3 regions of the Sedimentibacter sp. zth1 genome follow, and region 2 is predicted to be linked to each of the others. Evidence: riboswitches for the same ligand, from Rfam matches in the RefSeq annotation. Region 2 holds a riboswitch; each other region holds the start of a gene.
What was found. A riboswitch is a leader RNA that binds a small molecule or an ion and turns the genes downstream of it on or off. The one in region 2 is predicted to bind cobalamin.

Region 1 (7,893 bases), 600 kb from region 2:
ATTGGGTTTGACAATACATATAAGAAAAACACAGTTGCTACTGCGTGTACCGTATCATATGGTACTCCTGATATATATACTGATATAAGGGATGCTTTAGTTATTCTATTTGATACCATTACAAGAGATGCAAAGTTCATTAGAAACCCATATACTAAATATGTAATTATAAATCCAAATATACATAGAGATATTTTGTTTTTTTTAAGTATTCCCTTTCGCTGAAGAACACCTGCAATAAACCCTATAATACCAAGACTAAACATTTGCCACGGCGTCCAAGGTCCTTGTCCAAAGAAAAAATTAGAAGTAAATGCTGATGTAGCTCCTACTAAAAATCCTGATTCTGCATCAAATGTTACCCCTGAGATAATTGTTATAGCTATCATTGGTTTAAAAGCTGGCAACATAAAAAATATTGACCTTCCTAGAACAGATATTGATGATAAGCAAGCTATAACTATTAGTTCTCTTGCTTGTGGCTGTCTATTTTCAAAAACCATAAAAAAGGGAACTAGAATATATACAATTATCAACAAACTAATATAGTAATATTTTCTATCATCTAAATATGTTATTCCAATCCACATTGTTAACGGTATAAGAATTGAAATTATTATAAGACATACTATAGTTCTTTTATCTAAAGTTTTTTTATCATACATGCCTTTGTTTAACTGAGGTTTTGTTTGCATAATTTTATAACATCCTCCACTGTAACTCCATTGTTAAATATATGTCTAGACATCCTATTAGCAAAAGTTGTATAAAAACTGTTACCAGAAAAAAATTTACCAGAAGTATTAGTTGCAACTATACTACCATTAAAGAACAATGAACACATATCTGCATATTCAGCACAAAATTCTATATCATGGGATACCATAAGTATTGTTGCTCCCTGTGCTCTAAGCTTTTTGAGTATATCTGCAAATTTTATTTTAAAGTGACTATCTAAAGCTTTAGTTGGTTCGTCAAGTAGTATTATCTTAGGCTTTAGAAGCATTACTTTCGCAAAAGCAACTTTTTGCTGTTCTCCACCACTTAAATCATATGGATGCATGTTCAATAATTCTTTAATTTCCATAAGATCTATTATCTCATTTATAATTTTATCATCAGAAACCATCTCATATAGTTCTTCTCTCACAGTCATTTCAACAAATATTGATTGTGGATTTTGAGGCAAAACACCTAGATTTTCATTAAATAGTTCTTTATCTGTATATTTTTTTATATTTTTTCCCTTAATTTTTACCGTACCTCTGTATGGTTTATTTATTCCAGAAATTATAGACAAAGCGGTACTTTTACCTGTACCATTTCCTCCAGCCATAGCATAAATCTGTCCTTTAGCGACTTTTAGTGACAAATCTTTTACTACATCAGGCTCATTTTTTTCATATCTAAACCATACATCTTTAAGATCTATTACTATTTCTTCACTATTAAAATCAACTTTTTTCGCTTCAATACTTCTTTTTTTTATTTCTTTATCTTTAAATAATTCATTAATCCATATTCTACTTTCTTTAACTGTTAGTGGATAATCTATAGTTTGCAAATTGTTTTGTACCTCTGCACATATTCTTATTGACGGTGGCATTGCACAAAACATATCATGGTTAAGTTCTTTTAGCTTTTTACCTGTGTTTTGAGGAGTACTATTTACAATTATTTTTCCCTTATCCATAACCACTATTCTATCACTTATTGGAAACACTTCTTCCAGTCTATGTTCAGATAATATTATTGTCGTTCCTAAATCACGATTTATTTTCTTTATAGTATTAAGAAAATCTCCTGCCGCTATTGGATCAAGTTGAGAAGTAGGTTCATCAAGAATTAGAACAGAAGGTTGCATAGTCATTATGGCGGCTAAATTTAAAAGTTGTTTCTGTCCTCCTGATAGTTCATTAACATTTTTCATAAACCATTCTTGTATTCCAAAGAAGCTAGCCATTTCTGCTACTCTAAGTCTTATTTTCTTATTATCATATCCAAGGTTCTCTAATCCAAATGCTAATTCGTGCCAAACCTTATCAGTTACTATTTGGTTATCTGGATTTTGAAGCACATAACCTATTGCTGATGTTTGTTCTCTTAAATCTACATTTCCCAAAATTCTATTTTTAAAATATATTAATCCATGTTTTTCGCCATATGGAGCAAGGCTTGGTTTTAAACTTTTTAGTAGAGTGCTTTTTCCACATCCACTTTTTCCACACAATGTTACAAATTCACCTGATTCGATTGTCAGATTTATTTCATTTAATGCCCATTTATCCTGTTCAGGATAAGCAAAGCTTAAATTCTCAATCTTAAACGCTTCCATCTAATTTCCTCCACTATGTCTATTACAACAGGTATTATGCAAAACAATGCGTAGCTAGTATATGTAAGCACGCTTTGTAAATTTTCAGATGATATTACTATGCTAGGATAGAATCTAATTTTTCCACATCCACTATATATCCCAATTAAAAATGTAACAACAAGACAAAGTGCTAAAGCAGTAAATTTTTTATCCCTTGAATCAAATCTAAAATTTGAAAAGTTTGTCCTACCTTTTAATCCATATCCTCTTGCCTTCATACTATCTGCAGTTTCTACTCCATTTTCCAATGCCCATGTAGTCATCACAGAAAGTATTTTCAACCCATATCTTGACCTTTGAATGATGTTCCCATTTGAAACATCTCGTCCAATTGATTTTTGAGATTTCGATATTATTTTTATTTGTGATTTATACTTAGGAACAAATCTTAATATCATAGACAAAATTAATGACATACCTGGTATTATCTTTCCAAAAATATATATAAATTTATCCGAAGTCATTATTTTATTGTAACAGCTAAACCACATTATGACCGATACAAGCATAACCGAAGTTGAAATACCATATACTATTGATTCTAAAGTTAAAGGATTACCGGAACTAAAATATGTTAAAATTGTAACTCCTTCATGTACAAACAATGGATTAGCTATAGCAGAAATTACAAGTATTGGAATTCCACATAATAAATTAAATTTAACAGCCTTTTTACCATTTAGCTTTATAGAATATATAAATGCTCCTATAAAAGATATTGTTAAAAAAACAGGATGCATGCAAAACATGCTTACAAGTATGACAAATGTGAAATACCCAAAATTTAATATTGGGTGATATGTACTAAATGCATCCTTCATTTATTTTCTCCTCATATTATTTATTTTGTTTATTAAATTACTCTTCAGATTTTTCAGACTTATCTGGTTTTATAAATTCAGCTCCTACATCCCTACCCAAGTCACAAGTATATACCCATTCAACTATATCTCCGTCTTTTAATACATATCTGCTACATCCATAGTTTGGAACCCATCCATTTACTTTATATATCCATCCACTTAATTCTCCACAGTCAAATTCATAAAGATTTGCTATTCCCTCTATATAATTTGAATTATATATTGGTGTCATTACAAACTCCATATGAATTTTGTTTCTTTTCATTTCTCTTAAAAGGATGTTGAAAACAGATTCTCCTTCGTAAAATACTACTTCAGTTGAAGGAAATATTATCCCATCGTCAGGAACAATATCTGTTTTATCAGGATTTAACTTATCTTTGTTATCAAGTATAGTTTCACACGATACAGATAAAGTACATTTCAATTTTTTATCTGCATTTATAACTGCATCTTGCCACTCAACAGGAGCGGGCTTACCTTCTGGAACAGGAGATGTGTTATATTCATCCATACCTGTTTTTTCATTAATAACAATTTTTCTTTCATTTTCCTGCTTGTTTTCTTTAATAACTTGAAACATACATGCTATACATATGATTAAAAAAGCACATATAATACCTATCCATATTTTTTTATTTTTCATTTATATTCTCACCTATTAATTTTCAATCATTCTAAATATCATTCCTGCTATTTCTTCTCTAGTAGCATTTCTTTCAGGATAAATCTCCATTTCATCATCAGGAATATATCCATATTTTACACACGCTGCAACAGACTCAATAGTCCAGTCAGCACATTTTATGTAGTCTGTAAATTGGCACATTATATTTATTATTTCATAGTTTTCCATAGACATATTTTTTCCTAAAATTTCTGCTGTTCTTGCAATCATAAGTGCAGCATCTTGTCTTGTAACATTATTATTAGGTTTAAATACTTTATCAGAATATCCGTTTATTATTCCCATCTGATGTGCTGCTCCAACGTATCCTGAAAACCAATCAGAATCTTTTACGTCTTCAAAGGTTTCAATTTCAATTTCTTCAAGACATAAAGCTTTAGCTAGCATTGTTGCTAATTGAGCTCTCGTAACATAACCCTTTGGATTAAATGTATTTTCATTAAAGCCATTAACTATTCCTTTAGCATTAAGCCCAATAATTGCTTCCTTCTCTGAACTACTATCTATATCTGTAAATTTATTTTTATATTCAATCTTTGGTTCTGTATTTTTTTTAGGTAATACTTTTTCTTCGTATTTTTTTTCGACATCACTCATATCATACAACGATGTCTGTCCTTTTAAAAAACGACTGTAGGCAACCATCGCATACATACCTTGATCTGTAGCCATGCCATCAATACCATATTCTTTTACATGCTTAAATCCTCCTGTTTCAGGTATATAAAAATCATCTATGATATTTGATACCACCCAACTTCCGTTTTTCTTTACAAATCTATCGTCAATTTTAGGATCTATATTAAGTTTACAAAGTGCTACCAAAACTTGATCTGCACTTTCAGAGTTTTTATTTCCCCAACTTTCAAATCCACCATCATTATTCATTTTGTTAGATAAAACAACTAAACCTCTATCTACAGCATCTTTTACTTTTTCTTGGTCAACATAATTCGCAAGAGATTGAAGAACCATAGCAGTAACATCGGTATCTGGATTGCTCTCTCCCATAGACCATCCTCCACCATTTATTTCCTTGCTTAGTATATGATCTACAAGTTTTTGCCTTGTAGTCACATTTTTTATATTGCCTGTATTTGTAACATCATAATTTCCACTATCTAACGCAATAAGTCCCCACACAGCTCCATTTATACCTTGCCATACAAGGTTATCAAATTCAGCCAATTTTTCAGTCAAATCGTATCCTCCAACATTTGTAGGATCTTTGCCAAGAGCAGTAAGAGTTAACACAGCTCTTGAATATTCTGTATACTTTCTTTTATGCAAGATACCATCATTTTCTTCAAGTTGTTTAACTAAGTTATTATAGTAATCATCATAATATTTCTCTGGAACTTCTATTCCAGCTCTAATTAATGATATTATTGTCCATTCTCCAAGTGTTTCATCATTTTTAAGTTTTTTAGCACAATCAAGCACATATTTAGCAGTATTCTCTATGACTTTATCTAATTCAACAGAAGGTTCCTTTATCTGCACTGCATATATAGGCAATAATGAGCTTATTACTATGCTTAACATCAGCATAATACTCAATATTTTTTTTATGATTTTCATCTTCATTCCTCCATTTTTTATTTTCTTTCTCTTTTATTTTTTATGTGATAGTTTACCTATCTTTTTTATATACGCGGAGTTACGTAGCAACTTTTTTATGATACAACTAAAACACAAATCTGTTTATTCACAAAAAAAACAGCTGTTTTCCATTTACTTATAAAAACAGCTGTTTAATACTCGCTATTATAATCTATTTTAGTCCATGGAAAATAGAGTATGTATCAAAATTATTAGGCTGTGTCTGACTTAGCTTTATTAATTTCTCCATCTTATTGCTTAGCAATAGAATTACAAAATTAATTTAGCATTACAGTGACCGGCTCGCAGAGGATTTTCACCTCTTTCCATTTAATTGAATACGTAATTTGTATTCAAACCTATATAATAGATATTTAATTGTTATATATTTACTTAAAATCCTACCATTACATTATATATGTACATATATTAATAGTCAAGTCATAGATTTGTAGAATTTTCTTAATACATAAAAAATAATGTCAAGATAATAAATATCCCAACATTACTTTTAAAAATCTATTTACTATTTAGTTGTAAGTCTTTGAAAAATTACAGCTACTTCTGCTCTTGTTGCTGTTGACTTAGGATCAAATTTATTTCCATCTTTTCCTTGTATTAATCCTAAGGATTGTATTAATTTAACACTATCTTCTGCCCAAGAACTTATTTCTTTTTCATCTGCAAAATCTTTTGGTTCCTGTGTTACATCTTTGCTAAGCATTTCAACATAGTTTGCTAATATAACAGACATTTCTTCTCTAGTTATATCTTTATTTGGTGCAAATGTATTACTACTCTTTCCACTAACCAACTTATTATCTAATGCCCATCTAATATATGGTGCATAGTATTCATTTTGTGATACATCGCTAAATCCTGTTGCTGTATAACTTGTATCAGCCTCTGCTAATCTTCCTAAAACTGTTACAAACATTCCTCTTGTCATTGACTGATTAGGACTAAATTCATCATCTGTTGATCCATTGAACAAACCTTTAGAATAAACATAGTTTATTGCTTCCTTCGCCCAATGATTTGCTATATCCTCAAATGGCTCATATCCAACAGCATAATATGATAAATGTTCTGTTTCAAATTTAACTGTTTTTGTTTTGCTATCATATTTACAATCTCTAATTGTTTGAATATTTCCATTATCATCTATATAGTGAATAACTATTTTTTCTGGATTTTCATTGGCTTTTAGAATATATGGAATTCCTAATTTTATCTCATAATCATCAAATCTTGATATTTTTTTATTTCCTGATGATATGTTAAAATCAAATACTGGTCTATCTCCTACTATAGTTTTTGCTACTTCTTTTAATGTTTCTTTTTCAACATTCGCTACACTAATTGATATCTCTGATGATTTCGACTGATTCAATATTGATTTTAATGTTTCTTTATTTAATGTTATTTCTGCTAATTGAGATGATATCTTTATTTCATCTACATTTTGCTTTTCTGCTTCTTTTAGTGCTTTTACTGGCAACTTAGCTTCTACTTCTTTAGCTTTCGAATCAGATTTAGCATCTATTGTTACTACTGTTTTTGTATTTTCACCTGCTTTTTTAGCTGCTTCTACAACACTAGTTATAGCTTCTGTTAATTCTTTTTCTGTTAATGTTGCTGTTGCTTTTCCATCATTGTCTACTTCTGCTTGTGTTGTTGCTGTAACGTTAGCTGTTTCTTCGATTACTGTTGCCTCTGTTATTGTAGTTGAACTACTGTCTTCAACCCAACTATCCATGCCTTCTTCTTGTGTATATTCACTTGTATAATGCCATACTATAGCATCACCATCTTTTAATATTTGTATTGAATATCCATCTATATTTTCATGTGTTCCATTTATCGAATACAACCATCCTGAATTCTTTCCATTATCAAATTCAGCAAGTCCATTTATTGATGATATGTATGTTCCATTATCTTTTGTTGTAAATGGTATATTTTCTTCAATCAATATTTTATCTGTCAAGTATTTTACTGTTGAATCTTTTGGAACTTTGTATGTCTTTTGTGGTATCCATATTTCTTTTGAGCATTGCTGTCCAGATTTATGCTTTTTATCACCTATTAATGTAAATGTAACTGTTATTTCTTCTGTCGGTGTTGGTTTTTCAGTATCATCTTTACTCAATACTACAAATACATTCTTAATGCTATGTGAAATGCTATCTTCTTCAATAATTTCAAAGCTTCCCAATGCATCCTTATAACCCTCTTTTGAGGCTACATAGTTGTATATTCCAGCTTTTAAATCAAATGTATTTTTTGTTATCTCATTTATTTTTTCTTCATTACTGTTTTTCAAAACTACTATTGCATCACTTGGATTAACAATAAAGTTT
Region 2 (7,893 bases):
GAGTAAGAATAATTATCAAAGCAAATTTTCTAAGTTGTGCAGATATAGAAAGTATAGAATTATCCAACAAGTTAAAGCCATAAGGACCAATCAGTATACCTACCAAAATCATTCCAAGCAAACTAGGAAGATTAATTTTCTTAAATAAAGCTGAAAAAATTAAACCGAGTAAAAAAATCAAAGCTAAACTGTAAAGCATTTAAATTCTCCTTTGTCTAATATAGTATATGTTTTATTGTGAAATTATATAAAAAAGTTGCTACGCAACTCCTAGTATATAAAAAAAGCTGATAATTTCTACAATAATAATTGCAGAAGTCATCAGCGGTTAAGCAGTTTTGGATATTCCAAGGGAGAACTTCATTCCCATCAAACACTCATTTAGAATAGCAAAAGTAAACAAATTAGTCAAGAGTAATTTAATATTAATATAAATTTAATAAAATTATAATATATTTATATTATTAATTATTGCATAATATAAATATGAATAAAATAAGAACAAAAATGTAATACTAAAGATAAAATAACAATATTTAGGAGGGCGTATGAAAAATTTTGCTTATTATTCAAAGTGGGCTTTAAGGATAGGAATTGGAATTGCTTTTATCTATAGCTTGATTATTAGAAATTGGATTGGCATAGCGGGTGGTCTTGCAATATTTTTATCTACATATATCATAGATTACATAAATAGAAATAGAAAAGTTATTAGTGATGACTTAGTTTCCCTATATAGCATTTTCTGTATATTTGCAGTGGTTATTGGAGTAATGTTTAATTTTTATGATGTTATTTCATGGTGGGATTTATTGATGCATGTATTTTCAGGAATTATACTTGCTATTGTAGGTAATTCATTATTAAACAGTCTCTTAAAAGGTAAAAAAACAAATCCTACTATTAGATTTTTCTTTTTACTTGGATTCGCATGTATTGGAGGGGTAGTTTGGGAGATATATGAATTTGCAGTAGACAATATACTTTCTATTGATACTCAACGTGTTGCTACGACATTAGTTAATGATACTATGAGTGACTTAATAACAGATGTAATGGGTGGACTTTTAGCATCTATATATTTTGCAGCTTTTGACAAAAGAGGTATCTAGCTTTCCACTAATGTTGACTTTGTATAAACAATATGCTAATATTTACCGTAAATATACAAGCTATAACTTTTAGGTTATAGCTTTTTTTATTTTAATAAAATAGGAGATAAGCAATGAAATTATATGTTGTAGGTTTTGGAGCGGGTGGTTATGAAAACATGACTATTCAGGCAAAAGATGCATTGGAAAATAGTGATATTATAGTTGGATATACTGTTTATACAGGTTTATTGAAACCATATTTTGGTCATAAACAATTTTATGAAACTCCAATGATGAAGGAAATAGATAGATGTAGGTGGGCTATAGAAAAGGCTGAAGAAAACAACATAGTTTCCATGGTATGTAGTGGTGATAGTGGTGTTTATGGTATGGCAAGCTTGATATATGAGCTTGTAGGAGAAAAGGGTGATATTGATATAGAAGTTATATCAGGAGTAACAGCTGCGCTAAGTGGAGGAGCTGTTTTGGGAGCACCTTTGACGCATGATTTTGCTGTAATTAGCCTGAGCGATTTACTTACTCCTAAACAACTAATATATAAAAGAATAGAATGTGCTTCAATTGCTGATTTTGTTATTTGTATTTATAATCCATCAAGCAAAAAAAGATCAAGCTACTTGCAAGAGGCATGTGATATTATGTTAAAATATAAATCGGAAGAAACAGTGTGTGGATTTGTTAAAAATATTGGTAGAGATGGAGAGAAAAGCACAATTGTATCATTGAAAGAGCTAAGAAATGTTAATGTAGATATGTTTACAACTGTTTTTGTAGGAAATAGTCAAACTAAAGTAATTAATGGTAAAATGGTTACTCCAAGGGGGTATAACTCAAACAAAAGATAGATATATTGACATAAAAATGTTTTTGTGGTATATTCATTCAGTAAATAAATAAAAAATAAAATATGGTTTTTTAAAGAACGACATCTTTAATATTTAAGGGAATTCGGTTAGATTCCGAAGCAGCTTCCACTACTGTAATTGACGAAAAAAGAGTAATAAGTCATTGGGTTAAAAACCTGAGAAGGCACTCTTTAGTGATACATTAGTATCTATATCATAAGTCAGGAGACCTACCATGTTTTGTCGGTTTTAAGTATTCCGGGAAGAGGGAAGAAAGGTCCGTTATTGTAAATATTAATATTTTTTAGTATGTACAAAATATAACAGATACATTTGAACTTCCATTTCTTTTGAAATAGAAGTTTTTTTATTTTTATCCTTACTCAATGGGAATTTAAACTGATAATATTAAACTATAATACATAAGGAGATTAAAATGAAGAAAAAAAGTTTAAAATTAGCAGTAGTATTTTTGTTAATAACACTACTATTGGTAGCATTTACAGGATGCACTAAAAATGAGGATGCAAATAACGATGCATCAAATAATGTAAGTAATGAAAACAATAATTCTAAAACTAATAATGATGGAAAAGAAGAAGATTATAATGGAAAATTAGTTTTTGATCATTCGATGGAACTAGTTTATGCTAAAAACTTTTCAGTAGATTACTATAAGGGTGGTTACAAGCTTATAAAGGTTTGTGATGGAAGACAGTTTTTAACTATACCAGAGGGTATGAATGTGCCAGCAGATATAGAAGAAGGTGTTGTAACATTACAAATGCCTTTAGATAATATGTTGATATCATCTACACCAACTATGTCACTTATAAATGGTCTTGATAAATTAGACAAAGTATCTTTAGTTACTACAAAAAGATCGTCTTGGTACATAGATGAAATTGGAAAAGCAATTGATGATGGCAAAATTGAATACATTGGTTCGTATAAAGCACCAGACTATGAAATGATAACAGCTAAACAACCTCCATTTGCAGTATTTTCAACAATGCTTTTAAGAGTGCCAGAGGTTGCAGAAAAATTAGATGAATTAAAAATACCATATTTACTAGACCAAGCTACATATGAAGAGCATCCAATGGCAAGAGTAGAATGGGTAAAATTATATGGTGCATTATTAGATTGCGAAGAAATAGCTGAAAAACATTTCAAAGAACAAGTTGCATATGTTGAAAATTTAGATTTAGAAACAGAAGATCCTGAAACAACAGCAGTTTTCTATATAACTTCAAAGGGAACTCTTTATGCTCGTAGGGGTGGAGATTATATGGCAAAAATGGTTGAGTTAGCAGGAGGTAAATATATATTTGCTGATATGGAACCAGATAAAACTGGAGCTCAAAAGATGGAATTTGAAGAATTTTATGCAACAGCAAAAGATGCAGACAATATTATATATATTTGGAGTTTAGGCGGAAAACCAGAAACAGTAGATGATTTTATAGCAAAAAATGAATTGTTTAGTGACTTTAAAGCTGTAAAAGAAGGAAACGTATGGTGTACAACACCAAATTACTTCCAAATTTCAAATGTGTTAGGTTATATGATTAAAGATATAAATGAAATGCTATCAATAGATGATAATTCTGTAAATGAATTAACATATTTATTTAGATTGCAATAGGTTGACAATATGAAATCAGTTGTACGTTATCAGATAGTATTTATACTTTTAGCTATATTATTTTTTGTTGCAATAGTTATGAATGTTAACACAGGAAGTGTAAATATATCACCATCAGAAATAGTTAAAATTATATTGTTTCGTGCTAATGAAGGTTCAATTGAAAGTAAAATAATATGGAGTATAAGACTCCCAAGACTGCTCGGAGCAGCAGTTCTTGGGGGTGCTTTATCTGTTTCAGGATTTATGCTACAAACATTTTTCAGAAATCCAATTGCAGGACCATTTGTGCTTGGAATTTCTTCGGGAGCAAAAATGTTTGTAGGTTTTGTTATGCTTATAATGCTTCAGTATGTAAATAGTATTTCTCTTACAATGACAGTAGTAGCATCATTTGCTGGTTCTATGCTGTCAATGCTTTTTGTACTACTTTTTTCTAAAAAGGTTCGGAACATGTCAATGCTTTTAGTTGTTGGAATAATGATTGGATATATTTGTTCTGCTGTAACTAATTTTTTTATAACGTTTGCAGTAGAATCAGATATAGCTAATTTAACTCATTGGGCTATGGGTAGCTTTTCGGGAATGAATTGGGACAATTTAAAAGTAGCATCTATAGTAGTAGCAATATCATTGATATTAGCAATGATATATTCAAAGCCAATTGGTGCGTTCCAATTAGGAGAGGGCTATGCTCAAAGCATAGGTATTAACATAAAAAGTTTAAGGGTTATACTAATTATATTATCAAGTATTATGTCAGCATGTGTTACAGCATTTGCCGGTCCTATATCATTTGTAGGAATAGCAGTTCCACATATAACCAAAATGATGTGTAAAACTACTAAGCCAATTGTTATCATACCAGCATCTTTTTTATGCGGTGCAGTATTTTGTATGTTTTGTGATTTAATAGCAAGAAGTGCATTTGCACCGGTGGATTTAGCAATAGGTACAGTTACAGCAGTTTTTGGAGCACCAGTAGTTATATGGCTAATGCTTAGTAGACAAAGGAGAGTGTAATATATGACTGAAAATTATTTTTTTAGGACAGAAGATTTATGTGTTGGTTATAATAATATACCTTTAATTAATAATATTAATATAAAAATAAAAAAAGGCGAGATATTAACACTTATAGGACCTAATGGTTCTGGAAAATCTACTATTTTAAAAAGTATAACAAAGCATTTGTCAACAATAAAAGGAATTGTATACATAGATAAAAATAGCTTAAATAATATGACTAATAAAGACTTAGCTACAAAAGTGGCTGTAGTTTTAACAGATAAAATAAGACCTGAAATGATGACATGTGAAGATATTGTTGCGTCAGGACGTTATCCGTATACGAATTATTTTGGTAAATTAACAAAACAAGATGATGAAATTGTATGTGATTCATTGAAAAAGGTGCATGCGCTTGATTTAAAAGATAGAGATTTTTTATCAATAAGTGATGGTCAGAGACAGCGTATTATGCTTGCTAGAGCAATATGTCAAGAACCTGAAATTATAGTTCTTGATGAACCTACATCATATTTGGATATAAAGCATAAAATAGATTTGCTAGATATATTAAGAAATATGTCGCGCGAAAAAAATATTACCATTATAATGTCATTGCATGAAATAGATTTAGCACCGAAAATATCGGATAAAGTAGCGTGTGTAAAAGGTGATAAAATATCTAGATTTGGTACACCCAAAGATATATTTAAAGAAGAAATAATAAATGAATTGTATGGATTAGATAATAGTTCATATAATATGTTGTTTGGAAGTGTTGAATTACCTAAAATAACAAGTGATAAAAACGTTTTTATTGTAGGTGGAGAGGGTAAGGGTATATTATATTATAGAGAATTACAAAAAAAACGTATATCGTTTAATACAGGTATACTTTACGAAAACGATGTGGATTTTCAAGTAGCAAAATCTTTAGCTAAAAAAATATATTCTTCAAAGGCATTTGAACCAGTATCAAAAGAATTGATAAATGAGGCGAAACAAGCTGTTGTTAAGAGCACAGTATTAGTAGACGTTGGGGCACATATTGGTCTATATAATCAATTTAATCAAGAGCTTATTGAAATTGCTAAACAAAATAGAATCCCAATATTTTATGATGTTGAAAAGGTGGTAGAATATCTTAATGAAAAATAATAATATACCAAGAATTATGATTGCCGGTACATCAAGTAATTGCGGTAAAACTACTGTAACTGTTGCATTATTGCAAGCACTTGTAAATCGAAAACTAAAGGTGTCATCTTTTAAATGTGGGCCTGATTATATAGACCCTATGTTTCATGGAGAAATAATTGGAGCAAAAAGTTCAAATCTGGACTCGTTCTTTTGTGATGAAAACTCAATAAAATATTTATTGGCAAAGAATAGCAATGATTCTGAAATAGCCGTGATAGAAGGGGTTATGGGTTTTTATGATGGAGCTGGGCTTAATACAACAAAATCATCTACATATGAGGTTTCAAACATAACCAATACTCCAGTTATATTGATTATTAATTGTAAAGGAATGGCAACATCTATAGCAGCAACGCTGAAGGGATTTGTTGAATACAAGAAAAATAACAATATTAAGGGAGTAATACTTAATAATATAACAAAAACAACATTTAGCGCCATAAAACAGCTTATAGAGGAAGAATTTGAAGGAAATATTACAGTGCTTGGTTATATTCCTAAGCTATCTAAAGATTTGATTTTTGGTAGCAGACATTTAGGATTAGTTACAAGTGAAGAAATTGAAGATATAAAAATTAAGTTAAATAAATTAGCTGAAGTAGTAGAAGATACAATTGATATTGATAATTTAATAAAGCTTGCTTCTTATGCAAAAGAAAATGTTTTTAAAAGCCCAGTTATTAAAAAATTTAATCATAGTATTAATATTGCAGTTGCAAAAGATAAAGCGTTTTGTTTTTATTATAGAGATAATTTAGAATTGTTACAAGAAATGGGAGCAAATTTATTATATTTTAGTCCTCTAAATGATGTTGAGTTACCAAAAAATATAGATGGCTTGTATATAGGTGGAGGATATCCAGAACTATACGTAAAAGAGTTATCACAAAACTTAACTATGCTAAAATCTATAAGAGATGCTCTTTCTGATAATATTCCATGTATAGCTGAATGTGGTGGATTTATGTATCTAGCAAATAGTATAGATACATACAAAATGGTATCATATCTTGAAGGGCAATCAGAAAACACTGGGAAACTTATGAGATTTGGATATGTTACACTTACAGCTAATAAAAATAATATGTTATGCAAAAAAGGTGAAAAAATTAAAGCACATGAATTTCATTATTATGATTTGACAGAATGTGGAGATAGTTTCACTGCTAAAAAAACCAACAAAAAAACATGGAAATGTGTAGTATCAAATGATTTTTTATACGCTGGATATCCACATCTTAACTTTTATTCAAATTTACATTTTGCAGAAAATTTTTATAAAAAATGCTTAGGAGAAAATTATGTATAGTATAAAACCAAATGAGATAGAAAAAAGAAGCTTTGAAATTATAACAGAAGAATTAGGAGATATAAATTTACTTGCTGAAAATGAACTTGTCATTAAACGTGTTATACATACGAGTGCTGATTTTGATTATGTAGATAACCTAGTGTTCTCTGATAATGCATGTAAACAAGCTTTAGAAGCACTGAAAAATGGTTGTGATATTGTAACAGATACTCAGATGGCTAAAGCAGGTATAAATAAAACAATTCTCTCTTCATTAGGAGGGGAAGCACACTGCTTTATGAGTGATGAAGATGTTGCAAAAGAGGCAAAAAAACGTGAAATTACAAGAGCTTCAGTATCTATGGAAAAAGCATGTAATCTAAAGAAACCGTGTATTATAGCAGTTGGCAATGCACCAACAGCACTTATTAAATTAAAAAAACTTATAGATGAAAATAAAATAAATCCAGTATTGATTATTGGTGTACCAGTTGGATTTGTAAACGTAGTTGAATCTAAAGAATTAATTATGACTACAAATGTACCATATATAGTTGCCAAAGGTAGAAAGGGTGGAAGCAATGTAGCTGCTGCTATATGCAATGCTTTAATTTATCAATTAAAAAGATAAAATGCTTAGAGAATATATAACCAAGGATGGAAAAAAGCTTAGGCTTGGTTACACAACTGGTTCTTGTGCAACTGCAGCATCAAAGGCAGCAGCTATAATGCTACTAACAAATGAAAAAGTTGAAAGAGTAAAATTACATACACCAAAGGGTATAG
Region 3 (7,893 bases), 840 kb from region 2:
ACATACGGGAGCGTTGCAAAACTATTTTAGAAATAGTTTTGCAACTTTCTTTTTTTGAAAATTAATACAAAAAAGAATAGCTATTGCTAAACTATATATTTTAGTTTTGCAATAGCACATTTTCTATCTATTGTTATTTTGCAATAAAGTACGAATATCGCCAATCATGTACAATGAACCTACACATGCAATAATATCGTCCTTGTCTATCTTATCAATAATAGGTAATATTTCTTCATATTTTTCTATTGCAGTTACCTTTGTTTTAGTACCTCTTTTGACAATTAAATCCCTTAAATCTTTGCAATCCATTGCTCTAGCAGGATTATTTGGAGTAAGTGTATAAATTTGTTCTGAAATATCAAGCAAGTAATCAATTACATCAATTGGATGCTTATCCTTTAACATTCCATAAAACAAAATAATTTTTTTATCCTTAAAATATCTTTTTATAGCCTTTTGAAAATATTCAACACCATTGATATTATGTCCACCATCTAGTATAATTGTGGGCTTTTTTCTTATAATTTCAAATCTTCCGGCAAATTTAGAGTTGAGCAGACCTTCTTTTACGCTTTTTTCAGTTATAATGAAGCCTTCTTGTTTTAGAAGCTCTAAAACTTTTAAAACTGTGAGGCAGTTATAAGCCTGATGTTCACCAAGCATATTAATTTTAAAATTATCTAAGTTGAAAATTCTTTTATCTATGTAGTTTAGTGTTTGACCTTCTATGGTAGAATCTAATATTTTTATGTTATTTGAGTCTAATTCATATATATTAGAATGTTTTTTTCTTGCTTGTTCCTTAACTACATCAACAACATTTTTACCCTGAGGATAAACAACTACTTTGCTATTTTCTTTTATTATTCCAGCTTTTTCAAATGCAATTTTTTCTAGTGTATCACCTAAATATTCAGTATGGTCATAGCTTATAGATGTGATAACAGAAATTAAAGATGATTTGACTACATTTGTAGCATCAAATCTACCACCAAGTCCAACCTCTAATACTAAAAAATCAATGTTTTGTTCTTCAAAATATTTAAATCCTATGGCAGTAACAACTTCAAATTCTGTAGGATGATTATAGCCCTCAGAAAGCATGATATCAATTTTGTCTTTTATAAGAGTAGTTATTTTTGCCAATGAATCTCTATTTATTTGTTTGTTGTTTATTTGTATTCTTTCTGTAAACTCTTGCAAAAATGGACTTATAAATAATCCAACTTTATAACCACTCTTAACTAAAACATTATGTATCATATTGCAAGTAGAACCTTTTCCGTTTGTGCCTGCAACGTGTATTATTTTATATTTATCTTGAGGATTTCCTAATAATTCAGTAAGTCTTTTAATATTTTCAAGACCAAGTTTTGAACCGAATTTGTATGTATCACTTATATATTTTAAAGATTCTTCGTAATTCATTTTAGTACCTTCCTTATAATATAATTAAATCGTAACAATTATTATAATAGTGCATTTTATTTGTTTTTGCAATATAATTTATAGTAGATAAAATAAATAATTCAAAAATAAAATTTATAATTATAATACAAATAGATGAAATATATTGTATTTAGTTTTATAAAATATACTACTTGCAAAATAAATATATATATGGTATGCTTTACGTGAATTAAATAATTATAGGTGTTTATAAAACATAATAGGGAAAATGGTAAATGCCATTGCAGCCCCCGCTACTGTAAGTGAGTACAAATTTTACAAACCACTGTTTTGAAAATGGGAAGGGTAAAATGAGGATGATCCGCGAGCCAGGAGACCTACCTATAATGAGAATTAGCCTTCGGTGGGAAGGTGTGATGATAGTATAATTGTGTACTTTTATCCTAACCCAACAAGGTTAGGATTATTTTTTTAGAGGAAGGTATATTATGAAAATTACAAAAAAAGTTTTATGTATTTTATTAGCAGTATGTATGATTATAACATTTGCTGCTTGTACGAAAACAAATGACAATGGTAGTGAAAATCAAAATAACGATCAAACTAACAATGTAGGTGAAGAAAGTAAAAGTGTTTATCCATTAACATTTAAAGATGATTTAGACAATGAGGTAACCCTTGAAAAGGCTCCAGAAAAAATCGCATCTGGTGCTCCATCTATTACAGAAACAATATATGCGATTGGCAAAGATAACTTATTAGTTGGAGTTACTGAATACTGTAATTATCCAGAAGATACAAAAAACAAACAAGTTATTGGTGGATACACTGGACCGAATATTGAAAAATTATTAGAGCTAGATGTTGATTTGTTTATCTCTGATAAAATTAAAGACGATGATTTAAAAACATTAAAAGACGCGGGTATTCAAGTTGTTATAGTAAATGCAAAAGGATATGAGGATACTTTTAAAAAGATTGAATTTATCGGAAATATGCTAGATGCAAAGGACAAAGCTATAGAACTTGTAAGTGCGATGAAGGATAAGGAAAAAGAAATATTAGACAAAATTAAAGGTGAAGATTCAAAAACTGCTTTTTATGAGGTTTGGAATGATCCACTTCAAACTGCAGGGCCTGGAAGTTTTATTGATGATTTAATTACTTTAGCAAATTGTGAAAATATTGCACATGATGCTGAATCAGCATATGCAGAATTTAGTTTAGAAAAATTAATAGAGGAAAATCCACAAGTATATTTATCAGCTGATGATGGATTTAAAACAGTTGATGATATAAAAGGAAGAGTTGCATTTGAAGAAATAGATGCAATAAAGAATAATCAAATATATCTTTTAGATCAAGATATATCATCAAGACCAGGACCAAGAATTGTGGAAGCATTAGAATTAGTTGCAAAAGCAATTCATCCAGAAGCATTTAAATAAAATAAATTAACTTATTAGCTAATTATTAAACTCCCTATTCCAAGCTAATAAGTTTAATTTTTTTTTAAGAAGAGATATATTTAAATTTTAGCAAATTGCTTATATAATATAAGTGGGACGTGATAAAATGAAAAAAAATACTAAATTAATTATTCTGATATCGATTGTAGTATTATTTTTAACAGTATTAATTTGTAGCTGTATTGGTGCTGCAAATATAAGTATTGGAGATTCATTTAAAATTATAATAAATAAAATTTTAGGTCTTGAAAAAAACTTAGTAGATATGAAATCTTCTACTATAACAATAATATGGAAGGTTAGATTTCCAAGGATTTTGGTATCGTTAATAGTGGGTGGTGCCTTATCTATAGCTGGTGTTACATACCAAGGACTTTTAAAAAATCCTATGGCAGATCCATATGTTATTGGTGTATCATCGGGTGCTGCTTTTGGTGCAGCTATCGGTATAGCATCGCACATAACATTTAAATTCTTTGGATTATCAATAATAACTATATTAGCTTTTTCATGTGCTGTTGGTGTTATGTTCTTGGTATATTCTATTTCAAGAATTGGTAAAAAAGTGCCAATAACTACTTTGCTTTTAAGTGGTATTGCAGTAGGAAACTTTTTAACAGCCTTTACATCTTTGATAATGATTTTTGCAGGTGATGATTTGAGTAAAATATACTTTTGGACTATGGGTTCTTTTTCTGGTAAAGGTTGGTCACAGCTAGTAACAATTTTGCCTTATGTACTTATAGGATTTGCAATATTATTTTATTATTCAAAAGACTTAAATTTAATTTTACTTGGCGAAGAAACAGCAAGCAATTTAGGAGTGAATGTTGAAAAGGTTAAATTGATTTTATTAGTAACAAGTACTATAGTTACAGCATTTGTAGTTTCTATATCTGGTATAATTGGATTTGTAGGACTTATAATTCCTCATATAACTAGAATGATTATTGGACCTGACCATAAAAAGTTATTTCCACTATCATTTATTTTTGGAGCAATACTGATGGTTATTTGTGATACTCTTGCAAGAAGTGTCTTCTCACAAGAAATACCTGTTGGTTTAGTTACTGCAATACTTGGCGGTCCTTTTTTTGTTTATTTACTTAGAAGTAAAAAAAGAGAATTATTTTAGAGGTGTAAAAAGTGGAAAATGTTATTGAAGTTAAAAATATATCAGTAAAATATGGTACTACAACAGTTTTGAATAATATTAGCTTTGATGTACAAAAAGGCGAATTTTGCACCATAATTGGGCCAAACGGAGCTGGAAAATCTACAATACTTAAAAGTATTATGAAAAATATAGACATTGAGTCTGGTGACATTTTAATTAATCATAAAAGTATAAAAAATATTTCACACAAAGAAAAAGCATGTATGATTGGGTTTGTTCCTCAGGAGTACAATATAAGCTTTAATTTTAATGTGTACGATATTGTTGCAATGGGAAGAAATCCATACACTAAAAAATTTGGTAAATCACAATACGACGATAAAAAAATTATACAAGATGCATTGATTAAAACATCTACATTTTACTTGAAGGACAAAAATTTTAATGAACTTAGTGGTGGTGAAAAGCAAAGAGTCATTATAGCAAGGGCACTTGCACAGCAAACTAGTATTTTGGTATTGGATGAAGCTACATCAAATCTTGATATACATCATCAGTTAGATATAATAGAATTAATATATTCTCTTAATAGAGAGGATAATTTGACAGTTTTAACTATTATGCATGATTTAAATTTATCTAGTAGATTTAGTGATAAAATTGTTTTGCTGAGTGACGAAGGTATTGTAAAAATAGGCACGCCAGATGATATAATAGATGAAAGTGTATTGAGGCAAGTATATGATATGGAAATGCTTGTTAGAGAAAATAAACTTTTGTCTTGTAAGGAAGTCGTTGCTCTTAGAGCTAGAAGGGCTAAGGACGATAAGAATAAAAATATTCACGTCATCTGCGGTGGAGGAACAGGAGAATATATAATTCAAAAGCTTTATTCTGAAAGATATAATGTTAGCTGTGGTGTTTTAAATGATGGAGACAGCGATTTAGAAATATGTAAAAATTTAAGTATTAGATATGTTAAAGAACTACCTTTTACATCATTTAGTAAAGAGAGTATAGAAAAAAATAGAGAATTAATAAAAAAAAGCGACATAGTAATTTTAACGGATGTTGCAATAGGTGAAGGTAATTTTGAGAATATAGAAATTTTAAGCTATTTAGATGATAAAAAAATTATAATTTTATATAATAGCAAAAGAGATTTTGTAAACGGAAAATGTGAAGAAATACTTGGAAAAATAAAAAGCAAAAAAAATGTTTGCGTTGCAATGAATTTAAAAGAGCTATTCAATTTAGTAGAAGAAAAGAATTAGAAACAAAAAAACTAATAATCCAATTAAAATAAAATGATTATTAGTTTTTTATTGTCTATGTCTTAAAAACTGAAATTTAGTTAATCAAACCACTTAATACACCTTGTTTGTTTTCTATTTGTATTTTTGACCATAATTCTGCATCAAGAATATCGTTAATTGATTCAACTTTTTTTACAGAATGTTTTGTCATAAGAACTTCTATTATTTTAGGAATATCCAAAAATTTAACCTTCCCTTCTAAAAATAGATTAACTACAAGTTCATTGCTCGCGTTTAAAATTGTAGGAAGTGTTCCTCCTATCTTTAGTGCATAATAAGCAAGATCTAAACACCTAAATGTTTTTTTATCAGGTTCTTCAAAGGTTAAGTTTTTTATTTTGCTAAGTGATAATGTTTCATAATTATTTTTTATCCTTTTAGGATAAAAAAGAGCATATTGAATTGGAATTCTCATATTTTGTAAACCCATTTGTGCTAAAGTCGAGTGGTCACAATATTCAACAGCAGAATGTATTATACTTTGTGGATGAACCACTACTTCAATTTTTTCTTCAGGAATATTAAATAAATATTTTGCTTCAATTACTTCTAATCCTTTATTCATCAAAGTGGCTGAATCTATAGTTATTTTTCTACCCATTTTCCAAGTTGGGTGGTTAAGTGCGTCATCTAATGTTACATTTTCTAGTTCTTTTTCACTTTTACCTAAAAAAGGTCCTCCTGATGCTGTTAATATAAGTTTGTTGATGCTTTCATGCTTGTTTCCTTGTAATGCTTGAAATATAGCACTATGTTCGCTATCAACAGGTAAAATTGTAGCTTTGTATTTCTTAGCTAAGTGCATGATATACTCTCCACCCGTAACAAGTGTTTCTTTGTTGGCTAAAGCGATAGTTTTACCTAGTTTTATAGCTTCTATTGTTGGTCTAAGACCAATCATACCTGATATGCCAGTAACAATAATATGTGCTTGAGAATGTGTTGCTACACTTATCAATCCATCCATACCAGTTACAATTTCAGTTTTACAAAATTTAGGCAATATGTTTCTTAGCTTTATAGCATTTATCCCATTCATAACTGAACATACTTCAGGGTTAAACTCTAGAATTTGCTTTTTCAATAATTCAATATTGCTATTACCTGAAATAGCACATACCTTTACTTTGTCCAGGTTGTCTCTAACTACATCTAATGTCTGTGTACCTATAGAGCCTGTCGAACCCAAAATGCTAATACTAATCATATTTTTATGCACCTCTTTGCTGATTTCTATTTATTTTTTGTGTATACACCACATTATTATACTATAATGTTTCTTTGAAATCAATTTTTAGTTAAAAAACTTGTATTATTCATATAAAATTATGTATAATATATAAAAGCTTTTACATTATTGGGGGAGAAAATTCAATGTTAAAAAAATATTTAATTGTAAATAAAGAAATTTTACCAGATGTTTTTGATAAGGTGATAGAGGCTAGAAATTATATAAATGATGGAACTGTAAAGAGTGTAAGCGAGTCAGTAAAAAAAGTTGGAATAAGTAGAAGTACGTATTATAAATATAAGGATTACGTTTTTTCACCATCTGAAAATTCTATGGGAAGAAAAGCTGTTATTGCTTTGATGCTTACTCATAGAAGCGGTGTTTTGTCTGAAGTCTTAAATTTATTGTCAACTGTAAAGGCGAATATTTTGACTATGAATCAAAATATACCAATCAATGGTAAAGCTTCTGTTAATATATCCATTGATATGTCTGACATTTTGATTTCAATAGATGATTTAATTAGCAAGATAGAAGAAAAAGATGATGTAAATGGTGTTAAGCTACTATCTATAGAATAATAAAGGAGTATATTAAATGTATGGTCTTGTTTTAGAAGGTGGAGGAGCAAAGGGCGCATATCATGTAGGTGCATATAAGGCTTTGCTTGATTTAGGGATAAAAATAGACGGTGTTGCAGGAACCTCAATTGGAGCATTGAACGGTGCTGCTATTGTTCAAGGAGATTATGATAAATTAGTTGATATTTGGAATGAAATTGATTTAGAATCTCTTTTCGGATTTAATAAAGAACAAATAGAAAATGTAAAAAGTAAAAATTTTGCTGACATAAGTTTATCATATTTTGTTAATTTGTCCAAGAATATAATAACTAACAAAGGCTTGGATACATCAAAAATTAGAAAGCTAGTAAGTAGCTTCATAGATGAAGAAAAGGTTAGAAATTCAAAACTTGATTTTGGAATTGTTACAATTTCTTTAACCGATAAGCAACCTATAGAAATTTTGAAGGAAAATATTCCAAAGGGTAAACTCATTGACTATATACTTGCAAGTTCTAATTTACCAGTATTTAAAATGCAAAAAGTTGATGGAAAATTCTTTTTAGATGGTGGAGCATATGATAATTTGCCATTTGGGGTTTTGCAAAAAAAAGGATATAAGAATTTTATTGCAGTCAGAACATATGGAATTGGAAGAGTCAAAAAAGTGAATACTGATGAAATAAATGTTATATATATTCAACCTGTTGAGGATTTAGGCGGAATTTTAGATTTTGACGTACTTAAAGCAAAAACCAATATATCTTTAGGATATTATGATGCT

Region 1: another riboswitch for cobalamin. It lies ahead of JYG23_RS09105 (S-layer homology domain-containing protein); the one in region 2 lies ahead of JYG23_RS11765 (ABC transporter substrate-binding protein).
Region 3: another riboswitch for cobalamin. It lies ahead of JYG23_RS00870 (ABC transporter substrate-binding protein); the one in region 2 lies ahead of JYG23_RS11765 (ABC transporter substrate-binding protein).

The regions. Positions count from the first base shown of each region.
Region 1 covers NZ_CP071445.1:1,849,839-1,857,731, forward strand. Annotated here, with positions in the region: gene JYG23_RS09085 (ECF transporter S component) at 1-695, opposite strand, end outside; gene JYG23_RS09090 (ABC transporter ATP-binding protein) at 674-2,335, opposite strand; gene JYG23_RS09095 (energy-coupling factor transporter transmembrane component T) at 2,308-3,198, opposite strand; gene JYG23_RS09100 (DUF4430 domain-containing protein) at 3,236-3,886, opposite strand; gene JYG23_RS09105 (S-layer homology domain-containing protein) at 3,902-5,509, opposite strand; cobalamin riboswitch at 5,728-5,908, opposite strand; gene JYG23_RS09110 (immunoglobulin-like domain-containing protein) at 6,057-7,893, opposite strand, start outside.
Region 2 covers NZ_CP071445.1:2,454,013-2,461,905, forward strand. Annotated here, with positions in the region: gene JYG23_RS11750 (cation:proton antiporter) at 1-199, opposite strand, end outside; fluoride riboswitch at 306-377, opposite strand; gene JYG23_RS11755 (hypothetical protein) at 549-1,112, shown strand; gene cobJ (precorrin-3B C(17)-methyltransferase) at 1,226-1,960, shown strand; cobalamin riboswitch at 2,007-2,213, shown strand; gene JYG23_RS11765 (ABC transporter substrate-binding protein) at 2,397-3,608, shown strand; gene JYG23_RS11770 (iron ABC transporter permease) at 3,618-4,631, shown strand; gene JYG23_RS11775 (ABC transporter ATP-binding protein) at 4,635-5,774, shown strand; gene JYG23_RS11780 (cobyrinate a,c-diamide synthase) at 5,764-7,125, shown strand; gene JYG23_RS11785 (precorrin-8X methylmutase) at 7,118-7,738, shown strand; gene cbiD (cobalt-precorrin-5B (C(1))-methyltransferase CbiD) at 7,740-7,893, shown strand, end outside.
Region 3 covers NZ_CP071445.1:164,451-172,343, forward strand. Annotated here, with positions in the region: gene JYG23_RS00865 (folylpolyglutamate synthase/dihydrofolate synthase family protein) at 124-1,431, opposite strand; cobalamin riboswitch at 1,638-1,813, shown strand; gene JYG23_RS00870 (ABC transporter substrate-binding protein) at 1,902-2,861, shown strand; gene JYG23_RS00875 (iron ABC transporter permease) at 2,989-4,017, shown strand; gene JYG23_RS00880 (ABC transporter ATP-binding protein) at 4,029-5,273, shown strand; gene JYG23_RS00885 (1-deoxy-D-xylulose-5-phosphate reductoisomerase) at 5,350-6,522, opposite strand; gene JYG23_RS00890 (ACT domain-containing protein) at 6,690-7,127, shown strand; gene JYG23_RS00895 (patatin-like phospholipase family protein) at 7,144-7,893, shown strand, end outside.